4 regions of the Mesorhizobium sp. NZP2298 genome follow, and region 3 is predicted to be linked to each of the others. Evidence: predicted binding sites of a transcription regulator. Region 3 holds the regulator's gene; each other region holds the start of a gene.
What was found. Region 3 encodes LexA, which represses DNA repair genes until DNA is damaged. Its sites were predicted from a motif close to TGTTCNNNNTGTGTTCNG; they were not measured.
Positions count from the first base shown of each region.

Region 1 (3,548 bases), 110 kb from region 3:
TGGTGACCAGCGGCTTCGCCATCTACGACACGATGCAATATGTCAGCTGCCCGGTATCGACCGTGTGCATGGGTTTTGCCGCCTCGATGGGTTCGTTCCTGCTGATGGCGGGCACGCCGGGGCGCCGCATCGCGCTGCCGAACGCCACCATCCTTCTGCATCAGCCGCTGGGCGGCTTCCAGGGCCAGGCTTCCGACATCCAGCGCCATGCCGAGCGGATCGGCAAGACCAAACGGCATATGGCCGAACTCTATGCCCAGCATTGCGGCCGCAGCTATGAGGAGGTCGAACGCACGCTCGACCGCGACCATTTCATGACCGCCCGCGAGGCCCAGGCATGGGGTATTGTCGACCACGTTTTCGATACGCGCAAAAGGGCGGCATAAACCCAAGCCAGATCGGATTCCTGGCGGTTGTCGAAGATTTGACGACACCGGTCTGGTTCCGGCAGCGGCTCGTCCCTATAATCCGGGAATGATCGACACTTATTCGCCCAGGACGTCGCATCGCGTCATCGCCGCCGCGGCGCTCACTTTCGCCAGCCTTGCGAGCGGCATGGCACTCGCCGACGACAGCGCACCGCCGGCGCACAAAGGCGCCCTGCCCGGCGTGGCCGGCGATTATCGCATCGCCAAGCCGGCTCCCCAACCGGAACCCGACGACGCATTCCCCAGCAACGGGAACGGCACGTTCAAGATCGGCGATACCGATGTCAGGATTTCCGGCAGCATCACGGTCGATATGGCCACGGGCGGGTTCAAGCCCCCGAGGTGAGCAGCCCTCCACCAGGGCCAGTTCAGCCATTTCCTCAAAAGAACAGCCCCGCCGTGCCTTGGGCAAACGGACGGGGCTTTTCTGGATCTCAAATCCATTTTTTGCCGGGAGTGTACTGCCGGCGTTGGATTTCGGATGCTTCGCGGCGTCAGCCGACGATCCGACTAGCAGTCTCTAATTTTTAGGGAATACGGCAAGTCACGGTTTGCCGGGCGGCGCAAACGCTAAACCCTGGCACTTATGCCTGCCGCGGCTCCAACGAGACGTGGAGCCCTTGGGGACTGTCCGGTGGCGTCATGCTCCGCTCCTGTGTCCGTTGCGACATTGCCGTCGCGAAGCGCAAATCGCGAATGCCTGCGGCGTCTCGCAGGCCGCCTTGGGGCGGCGAGGCCATCGAAAGACGGCCGGCTTCGCTGACTGCCCAAGACTGCTCCTGTGAGCCGGCCGCGTCAACCATCAATAGCCGGTTACGGAAAAATGTGATCGCCGGGAGGTTACGTGCCAGTCAGTTTTCTGAAAACAGCCGTGCCAGTTTTTGCACAGCTTTGTCAGGAGCGTGTTCAGCCTTTGTTCTTTCCGCTTGCCCGTTCGCGCGAAAGGCGGTTAAACGACTTCTGTCGGGAGTTATGGGCGTCTCTCGACGTGGCGGCAAAAAGACCTACATAGGGGATGGCCGGGAAGAACCAGCCAATCCCACGAATTCCAGATCTGAGGCGGCGACCGGCTATGGCCGACCATAAATTCCTTTCCATTCGCGGGGCGCGCGAACACAATCTGAAGAACGTCGATCTCGACCTGCCGCGTGACAGCCTGATCGTCATGACCGGCCTGTCCGGCTCCGGCAAGTCGTCGCTCGCCTTCGACACCATCTATGCCGAAGGCCAGCGCCGCTATGTCGAGAGCCTGTCGGCCTATGCCAGGCAATTCCTCGAAATGATGCAGAAGCCTGACGTCGACCAGATCGACGGCCTATCGCCTGCCATCTCCATCGAGCAGAAAACCACCTCGAAGAACCCGCGCTCGACGGTCGGCACCGTCACCGAGATCTACGACTACATGCGCCTGTTGTTTGCCCGTGTCGGCGTGCCCTACTCGCCGGCCACCGGCCTGCCGATCGAGAGCCAGACGGTCAGCCAGATGGTCGACCGGGTGCTGGCGCTCGAGGAAGGCACGCGCCTGTTCCTGCTGGCGCCGATCGTGCGCGGCCGCAAGGGCGAATACCGCAAGGAATTGCTGGAATTGCAGAAGAAGGGGTTTCAGCGCGTGAAGGTCGACGGCGTCTTCTATGAGATCGCGGATGTTCCGGCGCTCGACAAGAAGTACAAGCACGACATCGACGTCGTCGTTGACCGCATCGTCGTGCGCGGTGATCTTGCCACGCGTCTTGCCGACTCCATCGAAACAGCGCTGAAGCTTGCCGAGGGGCTGGCGGTGGCGGAGTTTGCCGACAAGCCGCTCGATTCCAGCCAGACCGGCGAGGATTCGGTCAACAAGTCCAAGAACGAGACGCATGAGCGCATCCTGTTTTCGGAAAAGTTTGCTTGCCCGGTATCCGGTTTCACCATTCCCGAGATCGAGCCGCGGCTGTTCTCGTTCAACAATCCGTTCGGGGCCTGCCCGACCTGCGACGGTCTCGGCAGCCAGCGCGCCATCGACCCCAATCTCGTTGTGCCGGACGAAAACGTGTCGCTGCGCGACGGCGCCGTCAGCCCGTGGGCGAAGTCGACCTCGCCCTATTACGTGCAAACGCTCGAGGCATTGGGCAAGGCTTACAATTTCAAGCTCGGCGACAAGTTCAAGGATCTGAGCACCGAGGCCCAGGACGCGATTCTGCGCGGCACCGGCGAGCGGGAAGTCACCTTCCAGTATGATGACGGGCTGCGCTCCTACAAGACGACCAAGACCTTCGAAGGCGTCATCCCCAATCTCGAGCGGCGCTGGAAGGAGACCGAATCCGCCTGGATGCGCGAGGAGATCGAGCGCTTCATGTCGGCAACGCCCTGCCCCGCCTGCAAGGGCTACCGGCTGAAGCCCGAGTCGCTGGCCGTGAAGATCGCCGGCAAGCATATCGGCGAAGTCACCGAGCTTTCGATCCGCAAGGCCGACCAGTGGTTTACCGACCTGCCGCCACATCTCAACGACCAGCAGAACGAGATCGCGGTGCGCGTACTCAAGGAAATCCGAGAACGCCTGCGGTTCCTCAACGATGTCGGGCTCGACTATCTGACGCTGTCGCGCAATTCCGGCACGCTGTCGGGGGGCGAGAGCCAGCGCATCCGGCTGGCCTCGCAGATCGGTTCCGGCCTGACCGGCGTGCTCTATGTGCTGGACGAGCCGTCGATCGGCCTGCACCAGCGCGACAATGCGCGCCTGCTCGATACGCTGAAGCATCTGCGCGACATCGGCAACACGGTGATCGTCGTCGAACATGATGAGGACGCCATCCTGCATGCCGACTATGTCGTTGACATGGGACCGGCGGCCGGCATCCATGGCGGCGAGATCATCGCCCAGGGCACGCCGCAGCAGGTGATGGCCAACCCCAACTCGATCACCGGCAAGTATCTGTCGGGCGCGCTTGAAGTCGCCACCCCTGGTGTTCGGCGTGAGGCGAAAAAAAACCGGCGCCTGAAGGTCGTCGGCGCCCGCGGCAACAATCTGAAGAACGTCACCGCCGAAATCCCGCTCGGCACCTTCACCGCCGTCACCGGCGTGTCGGGCGGCGGCAAGTCGACCTTCCTGATCGAGACGCTGTTCAAGGCGGCCTCGCGCCG
Region 1 covers NZ_CP033365.1:4,146,179-4,149,726, reverse strand. Annotated here, with positions in the region: gene EB231_RS20010 (ATP-dependent Clp protease proteolytic subunit) at 1-386, shown strand, start outside; gene EB231_RS20005 (hypothetical protein) at 475-774, shown strand; gene uvrA (excinuclease ABC subunit UvrA) at 1,501-3,548, shown strand, end outside.
Region 1: uvrA (excinuclease ABC subunit UvrA) is a predicted target of LexA. The motif match lies at 1,332-1,349, and genes of this name have one in related genera.

Region 2 (3,548 bases), 1.3 Mb from region 3:
ATGATCGGTTCGGACAAGATCGACATAGACGGCGTCCACAAGGACGGCAGCCGCGTGGCGGTCATGCGCAAGGGCGAGTGGGCCTGACGGCTTGCCAGCCTGCGAGGGCGGGATGACTTTCGATATCGCGGTCAAGCGCATCTACGAAGCACCCGACAAGGCCGATGGCCAACGGGTGCTGGTCGATCGCATCTGGCCGCGCGGCGTCAGCAAGGAGCATGCCGCGCTGGCGCTGTGGCTGAAAGAGATCGCGCCGAGCGATGATCTGCGCAAGTGGTTCGGGCACAAGCCCGAACTCTGGAAGGAGTTTCAGAAGCGGTATCGGGCTGAGCTCGATGAGAATGAAGAGGCGGTGGCGCGACTGCGCGGACTGCTCCGCCACGGCAAGGTGACGCTGCTCTACGGCGCGCATGACGAAGCGCACAACAATGCGGTGGCGCTGGCGGGCTATCTCAGCGCGGGCGCTCGCAACTAGCCACCGTTGGCCACAGCTTCGTCATCAGCTCCGAGGAATCAGACCGCCTCGGAGCCTTGCGTTCAGGCAATGACGAAGCGGGCGAATACAGCGTCTACTTGCCAACCGCCTGCGCATAGACATCCGGCTTGAACCCAACCAAGATCTGGTCGCCAACCTCAAGCACCGGGCGCTTGATCATTGTGGGTTTGGCCAGCATCAGCGCCTTGGCCTTTTTTTCGTCGAGCGACTGCTTGTCGGCGTCCGGCAGTTCGCGGAAGGTCGTGCTGCCCTTGTTGAGCAGCTTTTCCCAGCCGACCTTGCCAACCCAGCCACCCAACCGCTTCGCGTCCAGCCCCTCCGAGCGAAAGTCATGGAAGCGATAAGCAACGTCGTGGTCCTCCAGCCAGACGCGCGCCTTCTTGACCGTGTCGCAGGTGGTGATGCCGTAGATCGTAGTCGTCAAAGCGCGTTTCCCTTGGGCTGACAATCGAATCCCTCCCACAACCTAAAACCGCCCTTCCCGATTTGCCAGCGCCCAGGCCCGCAACCATTGCTGCTATCTCGACATCGTGCCGAACGAGCGGCTGGTGTGGACGGATGCGCTGCTGCCGGGCTATCGGCCGTCAGGCGAGCCCTTCATCACCGCGGTCATTTCCCTCCAGCCGGATGGCCGAGGCACGCGCTAGACCGCCACCGCCATCCACCGCGACGAGGCGACCCGCGACAGCCATGAGGAGAGGGGTTTCTTCGATGGCTGGGGCATGGTGGCCGACCAGCTTGCCGAGTATGTGAAGATGATTTGAGCGGCACATTGCGGCCAGGACGCCGTCCCGGCCGCAATGCTTGTATCTCGAAGCGAAGTGCAGGCTCCGAAGTCGGAGGCATCTCCTGCCTCAGTAGTAAAAACGCTCTTCGGTAATCTTGCCGTTCTTGACCGTGTAGAGGCCAACCTCGTCCATGGTTACACGCTGGCCGGTAGCCTTGGGCGTGACGTCGAATGTGAAGCGCACCGCGAACTGGTCGCCGTTGACATAGGGTCCCTCGACCGAGCCACCGTGGACCTCATGGTTCTCCTGCCACCATTGGCTTTTCTGCCTGAGGGCCTCCTTGCCATGGCTGACGGCCATCGGTCCCTCCATGGCTTCGTAGCTGGCGATGTCATCGGCATTGTACTTTTCGGCGGCACCGTTGTGGTCTCCCTGCTTGAGGAGCTCGGTGAAATCCTTGGCAATTTCCGCGATGGTCATTTGTGTTCCTCCTGTTCAGACGCACTCGAAGTGGGGAAGCGCTTGCCGGCCCGCCACCCCTGCCCGCATGACAGCTGACAAGCCGTGTCAGGACGATCGATATAGCGCGGCTGTGTGACGACAAATTGAGGGAGAGCGATCAGCGTATCACATAGCACTCAGCGGCCAACATTCGGGGAAAACGTACTTCTTCAGTCCGCGCAAGCTGTGCACAAGAACGAATTGCCGGGCGACAAAGCTGATTGGGCCGATAGGCTGTTGCGAAATTAGCTTCTGGTCATAGGCCAGCGTCAAATGTGGAACGAAACTGTCTGAAGCCTTGAGACCTTCGCGCAACATCTCAGCGCCAAGCTTCCTGCTCAATTCACAAACCGGTCCGTCATCGGCGAGAAGCACGAAAGGATGCTTAGCCGGGCGGCCCCTCGTCGCCGGGCGACCGGGAAAGCTCCTGAAAGAACGAAAGGTGACCTCAAACTCAGACATCGCAACTCTCCGGCCCGACCGGGCGGCAGCGAAGATGAATTTCTCTCGCAGTCTTTTGTAATCACCGACGTGTTGCAGGCTGACGTGAAAGCGATGATACAGCAGACGGGAGCCGGTTATCTCACATTGGCCGCATAGCCGGCTTTGACAGTCCGCAAACCGAGAATAGTCCTTCTGCTGCAAAAACAAGCCGTAGAAGACGCGCTCCGGCAGCTTAGGCCGCCATGGTCCCTCTGGAATTCCGAAATCGAACTCGCCTTGGTACATGCGCATACGCTCGCCAAGGAACGCTCCTGTTTTCGCCTTAGCAATTTAGAACAAAGCACGAACAAATCTTTGAGTCAAGCGTGGATGATCCGAAGCCCGAGCCCCGTAGCTGATGGTGCCCTTGACCTCCAGGGTGCGAACGGTCCCGGTATGACAGTCGATCGAGACCTGCCTCGCCGCAGCTGTGCGGCGACCTTTCGAAGGTGGTCAGACTAGCCCGACAGCATAGGGCAGTTCGCCCCACGGCGCAGGCTGATATGCGCCACGTCGCCGACGCTGAATTGAAACCCCTCGGCCTGGCGGGGCGCGTCGATGACGATCGGAATGCCTTGCCCGAGTTCGGCATGCAGGCGCAGCGTACGGCCGTGAAAGACGATGCTGTTGACGCGCGCCGGCGCTGTGCCGGCCGTGGCTTCGGTCGTCGCCAGGAGATCCTCCGGCCGCACGCCGATGATGCGCGTTGCGCCCGCGCTCGGGGCCTCGCCATTTTCCGGCATGGCTTCCAGCGGCAGAGCGCCGGCGGCGAACCGCAAGCGATCGCCGTCTCTGCCGACAAAGCGCGACTGCAGCAGGTTCATCGTGCCGATGAAGCTGGCGACGAATGTGGTGGCGGGCCGATCATAGAGGGTCGCCGGCGGCGCGATCTGCTCGATGCGGCCCTTGTTCATGACGACGATGCGGTCGGAGATCGACAACGCCTCGGTCTGGTCGTGCGTGACCATCACGAAGGTGGTGCCAAGCCGCGACTGCAGCCGCTTCAACTCGACTTGCATCTGTTCGCGCAGATGCGCGTCCAGCGCCGACAGCGGCTCGTCGAGCAAGAGCACGCGCGGCTCGCAGACGATGGCGCGGGCGAGCGCGACGCGCTGGCGCTGGCCGCCCGACAGTTCCAGGACGCGAGCGCGAAGCTTGTCTGCGAGACCGACCATCTCCAGGGCTTCGCCGACGCGCTTTGCCTGCTCGGCGCCGGACAGTTTTCGCAAGGACAGGCCGAAGCCGACATTTTCGGCGACGTTCATGTGCGGAAACAGCGCGTAGTCCTGGAATACGGTGTTGACCGGCCGGTCGAAGGGCCGAAGGGCCGTGATGTCACG
Region 2 covers NZ_CP033365.1:5,512,737-5,516,284, forward strand. Annotated here, with positions in the region: gene EB231_RS26740 (aminopeptidase) at 1-87, shown strand, start outside; gene EB231_RS26745 (DUF488 domain-containing protein) at 113-475, shown strand; gene EB231_RS26750 (ArsC family reductase) at 570-920, opposite strand; gene EB231_RS35240 (hypothetical protein) at 1,045-1,143, shown strand; gene EB231_RS26760 (SnoaL-like domain-containing protein) at 1,351-1,704, opposite strand; gene EB231_RS26765 (2'-5' RNA ligase family protein) at 1,852-2,454, opposite strand; gene EB231_RS26770 (ABC transporter ATP-binding protein) at 2,667-3,548, opposite strand, start outside.
Region 2: EB231_RS26765 (2'-5' RNA ligase family protein) is a predicted target of LexA. The motif match lies at 2,501-2,518, and genes of this name have one in related genera.

Region 3 (3,548 bases):
GCTTGGGCTGCTCCGCCTGTAGCTTGGCGATCATCTGCGGCACCAGCGATGCATCGAAATTGGTATGGCTCTCCGTGTAGACGACATCCTTGCCCTCGACAAAGCCATTGTCCGTCAGCGCCTTCTTGAATCCGGCTATGGCAGCGTTGAGCTGCGGATGCTCGCCGAAATTGGCGATGCCGATGCGAATCTGGTCGGCGGCGGCACTCCCCGCGCTGACCATCAATGCGCCTGCCAGGGCCAATCCCGACAGCCAAGCGGATTTGGACTTCAACATCATTTCCTCCCAGATTTGATCAGCGCCGCTCATCGGGACGGCAACTGTGGCGATCATGGTCAGTCCATCGCTTCCTGTCAAACATTATATATAATTCTTGCCATCGAGCACCATCATATATAATTTTCACATGCCCGACGATGGACGGATCGCGATGCAGGACCAGAACAACTCCACGAAAACCGAGGCGGCCTATCAGCTGCTGCGGCGCGATATCCTGACCACACGCCTCATGCCGGGCGCACCGCTCAAGCTGAGTGCGCTGCGCGGTCTATACGGCGTCGGCTGGACACCGCTGCGTGAAGCCTTGTCTCGACTTGAGGCCGAGCGCCTGGTTACCGCCATCAGCAATCGCGGCTTTGCCGTGGCTCCGGTGTCGCGGGCCGAACTCGAGGACCTGGCTCGCGCACGGATGGTTGTGGAGATGCCGCTGTTCCTGGAATCGATCGAGAAAGGCGGCAGGGAATGGGAGGACGCGGTTGTCACCGCCCACTACCGGCTCTCCCGCTGCAAGACCGCGGTCGACGACCCCTCGGATGCGGCCGTCGACCAGTGGGACGAGAGCCACGAGGCCTTTCACGGGGCACTGCTGAGTGCCGCGACGTCCAACTGGCTGTTGCGCTTCCGTTCGACAATCGCCGATCAGTTGCGGCGGCATCATCGGTTTCTCGGCCTGGCGCCGACATTGCGGGCGGCCGCCGGCCTCAAGGATGGTTATGGCGAGGCAATGGACGCTCTTCGAGAGGCGATCGCGATCGAGCATCACACCGCGATCATGGAAGCGGCCCTCGATCGCGATGTCGAGCGGGCAAAGGCGCTGATGACGGCGCATATCGGCTATACGCTGCATGTCTACGTTCATAGCGAGGACGGCGGCGCGAACAACTACACCGCACGCGCCGGCAGCCTGAAAGCAATTTCCGGATGACTTCAGCGTTATTGCTCTCGAAGCATGATCGTTGGCGTTTTGATTTCGTTTCGTTCCGCCAGGAATGGATCGAACAACGACGCGATCCAGCCTCTGGACGCCCTCTAGAAACTGATTCCAAGGTCCATCAAGGGTAGGCCACAGGCCATTAACCAAAATGATTTCAATGCTCGCGCTGGCGGCGAAGGCGGCCGATCGCTGCCCGCTGCCGGCGGCAGACAATTTCAGATGCCTTAACAAATTCACTAAACTTTAAACAGTTGCGGAACACAACTGGAACAGATAGTGTTTGTTCTGGGTTTGTTTTTCGATTCCGATTCCCTTCGTTCAATGCCTGGGGGGCGCCATGCTGACGCGTAAGCAACATGAACTGCTGATGTTCATTCATGAACGGCTGAAGGAAAGCGGTATCCCGCCTTCCTTTGACGAGATGAAGGAGGCGCTGGATCTCGCCTCCAAGTCAGGGATACATCGCCTGATCACGGCGCTGGAGGAACGCGGCTTTATCAGGCGGCTGCCCAACCGGGCGCGGGCATTGGAAGTGCTGCGACTGCCGGATTCGATCGCGCCCGGCCTCAACGCGGCAAAGAAATTCTCGCCGAGTGTCATTCAAGGCAGTCTTGGTCAGGGCGGCCTAGGCCGTCAGATCAAGCCGGCGCCGTCGCGCTTGCCCTCTGCCGGCAATGACTACGACGCGGTCTCTGCCGTGTCGATCCCGGTGATGGGCCGTATCGCCGCAGGTGTGCCGATCGATGCCATCCAGCATCAGACGCATTCGATCTCGGTGCCTCCGGACATGATCATGGGTGGCGAGCACTATGCGCTGGAGGTCAAGGGTGACTCGATGATCGAGGCCGGCATCTTCGATGGCGATACAGTCATTATCCGCAACGCCGATACGGCGAGCCCAGGCGAGATCGTCGTGGCGCTGGTCGACGAGGAGGAAGCGACCTTGAAGCGGTTCCGCCGCAAGGGCGCCTCGATTGCCCTTGAAGCCGCCAACCCGGCCTACGAGACGCGCATTTTCGGGCCGGACAGGGTCAAGGTGCAAGGCAAGCTAGTCGGCCTGATCAGGCGCTACTGAGCAGGAGCGGCCGGCGTTTCAGGTTTTTGATAGGGCGGCAGTCCCCTCGCCTCACGCGAAAACTTTCGTTGCGTGTGCCAGGGCCGATAGGGCCCGTCCACGGCGAAGCTGATGGTTGGCGGGCTGGTCGCCGATTGGCGGTCGAAGAAGACAGCGGCACTGCCCTTGCGTGCGAGTTGCCGTTTGGTAACGACGAGAACCAGCGGGTTGTGGCAGGCATCGTAGCCCGTCGCATCATTGACAACGATCAGGTCGGCGAAGCCGCAGGCCTTCCAGGTAGCCTTGCGGTCTTCGACATGCGCGATGATCGCGCCAGACGGATGCCGGGCGAGACAGATGCCCTCCGTGCAATAAAACGGCGCCCCCGGCGGCAGATTGACCGCATCGGCCAAGTCGAATTGCCCGTCCGCCTTGTTGAACATCTCCGGCACGACGATGGTTTCGGACACCAGCGCGCGTTTCCAATTGTCGACGGTGAATTCGTTTGGACGAGCCCGGCTGACCGCGAGTTCGCCGCCGCCGATCGGCAGCGCAACCAGCCGCGCGTCTTCGGAGATCAGCACGTCCGGCGTGCGTGTATCCGACACTGTCAACAGGCCGGCGAGCGCGAATGGCACTGCCGCGAGCCGCAGCCATGTCGTCGCCATCGTCGCGATGACCAGGGCGATCGTCACCAGCAGCACGGAGTGTTGTGAAATCAGCCCGACCGCATCGACGGGGGAGCGTTCCGATATCCACGCCGATATGGCGATCATCGCGGTCAGGCCCTTGCCCATGAGGTAGAGAAAAGGTCCGTCCAGACCGAAGGGCATTGTCAAGGCGCTGACAACCGCCAGAAACATGACGACTGAGACAATTGGCATGACAGCCAGATTTGCGAACAGGCTGAGCGGCGACACACGCTGGAAGTGCCATATGGCAAACAGCGCCGTGGCGCTGCCGGCAATGATGGACGTCATCGCCACCCCTCCCGTGAGCGCGAGGAATTTTCGCGTCAGGAACCCCGGCAGGGATCGCCTTGGCGGTGGCGGTCTTGTCTTTCCCGCACGGTGATCCGCCCAGCCGGCATAGGCGCCGACCAGTGCGGCCGTCGCGGCGAACGACATCTGGAAACTCGGGCCGACCACTTCATGCGGCGACACCACGATGACGGCGATCGCCGAGATAGTGAGGTTGCGCATGGTCAGCGCCGCGCGATCGAACAATACGGCAATCAGCATCACCGCCAGCATGATGAAGCTGCGCTCGGCGGCAACGAC
Region 3 covers NZ_CP033365.1:4,254,388-4,257,935, reverse strand. Annotated here, with positions in the region: gene EB231_RS20600 (ABC transporter substrate-binding protein) at 1-277, opposite strand, end outside; gene EB231_RS20595 (GntR family transcriptional regulator) at 432-1,205, shown strand; gene lexA (transcriptional repressor LexA) at 1,552-2,289, shown strand; gene EB231_RS20585 (ComEC/Rec2 family competence protein) at 2,283-3,548, opposite strand, start outside.

Region 4 (3,548 bases), 3.6 Mb from region 3:
TGATCGCGCCTGCCCCGCAGGCGACCGTCAGCCGGTCATCGAGAATTCCTCCCGACTCACCCAGATCTTCCGAAACCGACAGGCCTTCGGACAGCGTCGAGCGAAGCAGTTTCAGCCGTTCCATGCGGCCGCCAATGTCAATTTCGGACCAGGCGCCGGGAAAGGGCGACAGGCCACGAAGGTGGTTGTGGACCTCGGCCGCAGGCCGCGTCCAGTCCACACGCGTCTCGGATTTATCGATTTTTCTGGCGTAAGTCACCCCTTCCGCCGCTTGCGCGGTAAATGTCAGGGTGTTCTCTTCCAGCCGCGCCAGCGCTTCCACCATCAGGGCCGCGCCGACACTCATCAACCGATCATGCAGATCGCCGGCTGTCATATCGGGCTCGATGGCGCATTTTTCAAGCAATCCCACCGGGCCGGTGTCCAAACCCTCTTCCATGCGCATCACCATCATGCCGCTTTCCAGGTCTCCCGCCATGATGGCGCGCTGGATGGGAGCAGCACCGCGCCAGCGCGGCAAGAGCGATGCATGGCCGTTGATGCAGCCAAGTCGGGGGGCGTCGAGAACAGCCTTTGGCAGCAGCAATCCATAGGCGACGACCACGGCGATATCCGCCCGCAAGTCACGGAAAGCGGTCTGTTCGGCCTCGGCCTTGAGGGAGGTCGGCGTACGCACCTCGATGCCAAGCCGCTCCGCCTCGCGCTGCACCGGCGACGGCGTCAGCTCCAGCCCGCGCCGGCCGGCGGCGCGCGGCGGCTGCGTGTAGACGGCGGAAATCTCGTGTCCGGCCTCGGCGATCGCGCGCAACGTCGGCACCGAAAATTCCGGCGTGCCCATGAAGATGACGCGAAGGGGCATTCCCCTATCCCACCAGTTTGCCCGGCGCCTTGTCCTTGGCGAGCTTCTTGAATTTCTTCACCACCATGTCGCGCTTCAGCTTCGAGATGTGGTCGATGAACAGCACGCCGTTGAGATGGTCGATCTCGTGCTGCAGGCAGGTCGCCATCAGCCCTTCGGCCGCCATCTCCTGCAGCTTGCCGTCGCGGTCGAGATATTTCACCCGAACGGAAGCCGGGCGTTCGACCTCGGCGTAATAGTCGGGGATGGACAGGCAGCCTTCCTCGTAGACGGAGCGCTGATCGGCGCTTTCGAGGATCTCCGGATTGATGAAGACATGCGGCGCCGGCGTTTCATCTTCCTTGGCGAGGTCGATCACCAGCATGCGCAACGGCTCGCCGATCTGGATTGCCGCCAGCCCGATGCCGGGTGCGTCATACATGGTCGCAAGCATGTCGTCGGCCAGTTTGCGCAAGGGCGCGTCGACGCGCTCCACCGGCTTGGAAAGCTGGCGCAGGATGGGATCGGGAAGGATGATGAGCGGCTTGATCGGCATGGCGTCCCACGTAAGACGTCCAGCGAAAAGCGTCAACCGGGGCATCCAAGCCGTGTTCTTGTTTTGATCTGTGCGATCAGGCCGAATCGGCTATGCTGTCCACATGAATGATCTGAGTAGCATCCTTTCGCAGCCCATCGCACGGCTTGGCGCGTCGACAATCACGCTCGGCCACGCGCTGGCCTTCGGCGTCTTGCTGTTTCTCGGTCTGTTCGTGGCGCTGGTCGTCGCGCTGTGGCGGTCGGCCAAGGCGCGCGCGGTCGCTGCCGCGGAAGCCGCCGACCATGCCCGCGACGCCGAGGCACGGATGGCCGGCATACTGCAGAGCCAGGCCGAGATGCAGGGCCGCATGGGCGCCATCGCCGAAGTGTTCGGCGCGCGCCAGGCGGAGCTGACGCAGTCGATCGGCCAGCGGCTCGACGCCATGACCGGCCGCCTCGGCCAGACCATGACCGAGCAGACCAAATCCACGCATGAGAGCCTGGCCAAACTGCAGGAGCGGCTGGCGGTCATCGATACTGCGCAAGGCAACATCCAGTCGCTTGCCGGCCAGGTGGTGCAGTTGCAGGCCATCCTCTCCAACAAGCAGACCCGCGGCGCCTTCGGCCAGTCGCGCATGGAGGCGATCGTTGCCGACGGCCTGCCGATGGGCGCGTATGAATTCCAGGCGACGCTGTCGAACGGCAGCCGGCCCGATTGCCTGGTCAAGATGCCGAACGGCGCGCCATCGCTGGCCATCGATGCCAAGTTTCCCCTGGAGGCGTGGAATGCCATCCGCGCCGCCGATGGCGCCGACCTGCAGAAGGTCGCGTCGCAGGCCTTCCGCCGCGACATCGAGATCCACGTCCGCGATATCTCCGAGAAGTATCTGATCCAGGGCGAGACGCAGGACACCGCCTTCATGTTCGTGCCGTCGGAATCGGTGTTCGCCGAGATTCACGAGAATTTCGAGGCGATCGTCCACAAGGCGCACCGCGCCCGCGTCGTCATCGTCTCGCCGTCGCTGCTGATGCTGTCGATCCAGGTCATCCAGGCGATCCTCAAGGATGCCCGCATGCGCGAACAGGCGCATCTGATCCAGGGCGAGGTGATCCGGCTGATGGAAGATGTCGCGCGTGTCGACGAGCGCGTGCGCAAGCTGCAGGTACATTTCGGCCAGTCGGCCAAGGACATCGACGATATCCTCGTCTCGACATCGAAGGTGACCAAGCGTGGCCAGAAGATCGAGGCGCTGGAGTTCGGCGTGCAGCCCGATGGCGATGCCGCCCTGGAGGCGCCGTCCCGGGCACCGGCCGCGAAACTCGACCCCGGCCCGCGCGTTGCCGATTCAAAGACCGGGCAGCTCAGGCTGCGGGTCGTCGAAGGCGACGACTGAGCGATACTCTTTGATTTTGACGCAATTCCGATGGGAAAGCGCTACGCGCTTTTCCCAAGAAAACCGCCCACACTTTTCCTGGAATTGCGTTAGGCCACGGCGACGATGACGTGTGCCTGGATCTTGGCGGCAACCGCGTCGCTGCCATGCCTGGCCGCAATCGCGGCTGCGGCATAATCCGTTGCAGCATCGAGTTTGCCCGGATCCCGGGCCTCGATTTCGGTGCGAAGGACGGTTCCCTGGCAATAGGCAACGGCCGGAATGCGCGGTGAGGGGGCACGGCTCTGTTCGGCTCTTGTTTCGACCGCCACACCGGAGAAACCGGCCTCTGCCAACTCGCTGCGGATCAGTGCCGTATCGTGGTAGCCATGCGGCGTGCGGGCCAGAAAGCGTGGCGGGTCGTTCGGAAAAATCCTGGCCAGGGCATTCGTCACATCATCGGCAAACACATTCTCTTCGATGCGATCCCATACGTTGAACAGAAAATGGCCGCCGGGCTTCAGCACTCGCCTTGCTTCGCGGTAGGCGGAAGGGCGGCTCGGAAAGAACATCGCACCGAACTGGCAGCAAACGAGATCGAAGGCCGCATCTTCAAACGGCAGCGCCAGGGCATCGGCCTGGCGCCATTGGATACGATTGTCGGGCGCTTGACGCGAAGCGGCATAGTCGAGCATGGGCTGGTTGAGGTCGGTCACGACATAGCTCGCGCCAGGCGAAAGTCTTGGCGCCAAGGCGCGGGTGACGACCCCAGTTCCCGCGGCGACTTCCAGGACGGCGCT
Region 4 covers NZ_CP033365.1:696,130-699,677, reverse strand. Annotated here, with positions in the region: gene fmt (methionyl-tRNA formyltransferase) at 1-859, opposite strand, end outside; gene def (peptide deformylase) at 864-1,394, opposite strand; gene EB231_RS03255 (DNA recombination protein RmuC) at 1,498-2,769, shown strand; gene EB231_RS03250 (class I SAM-dependent methyltransferase) at 2,859-3,548, opposite strand, start outside.
Region 4: EB231_RS03255 (DNA recombination protein RmuC) is a predicted target of LexA. The motif match lies at 1,448-1,465, and genes of this name have one in related genera.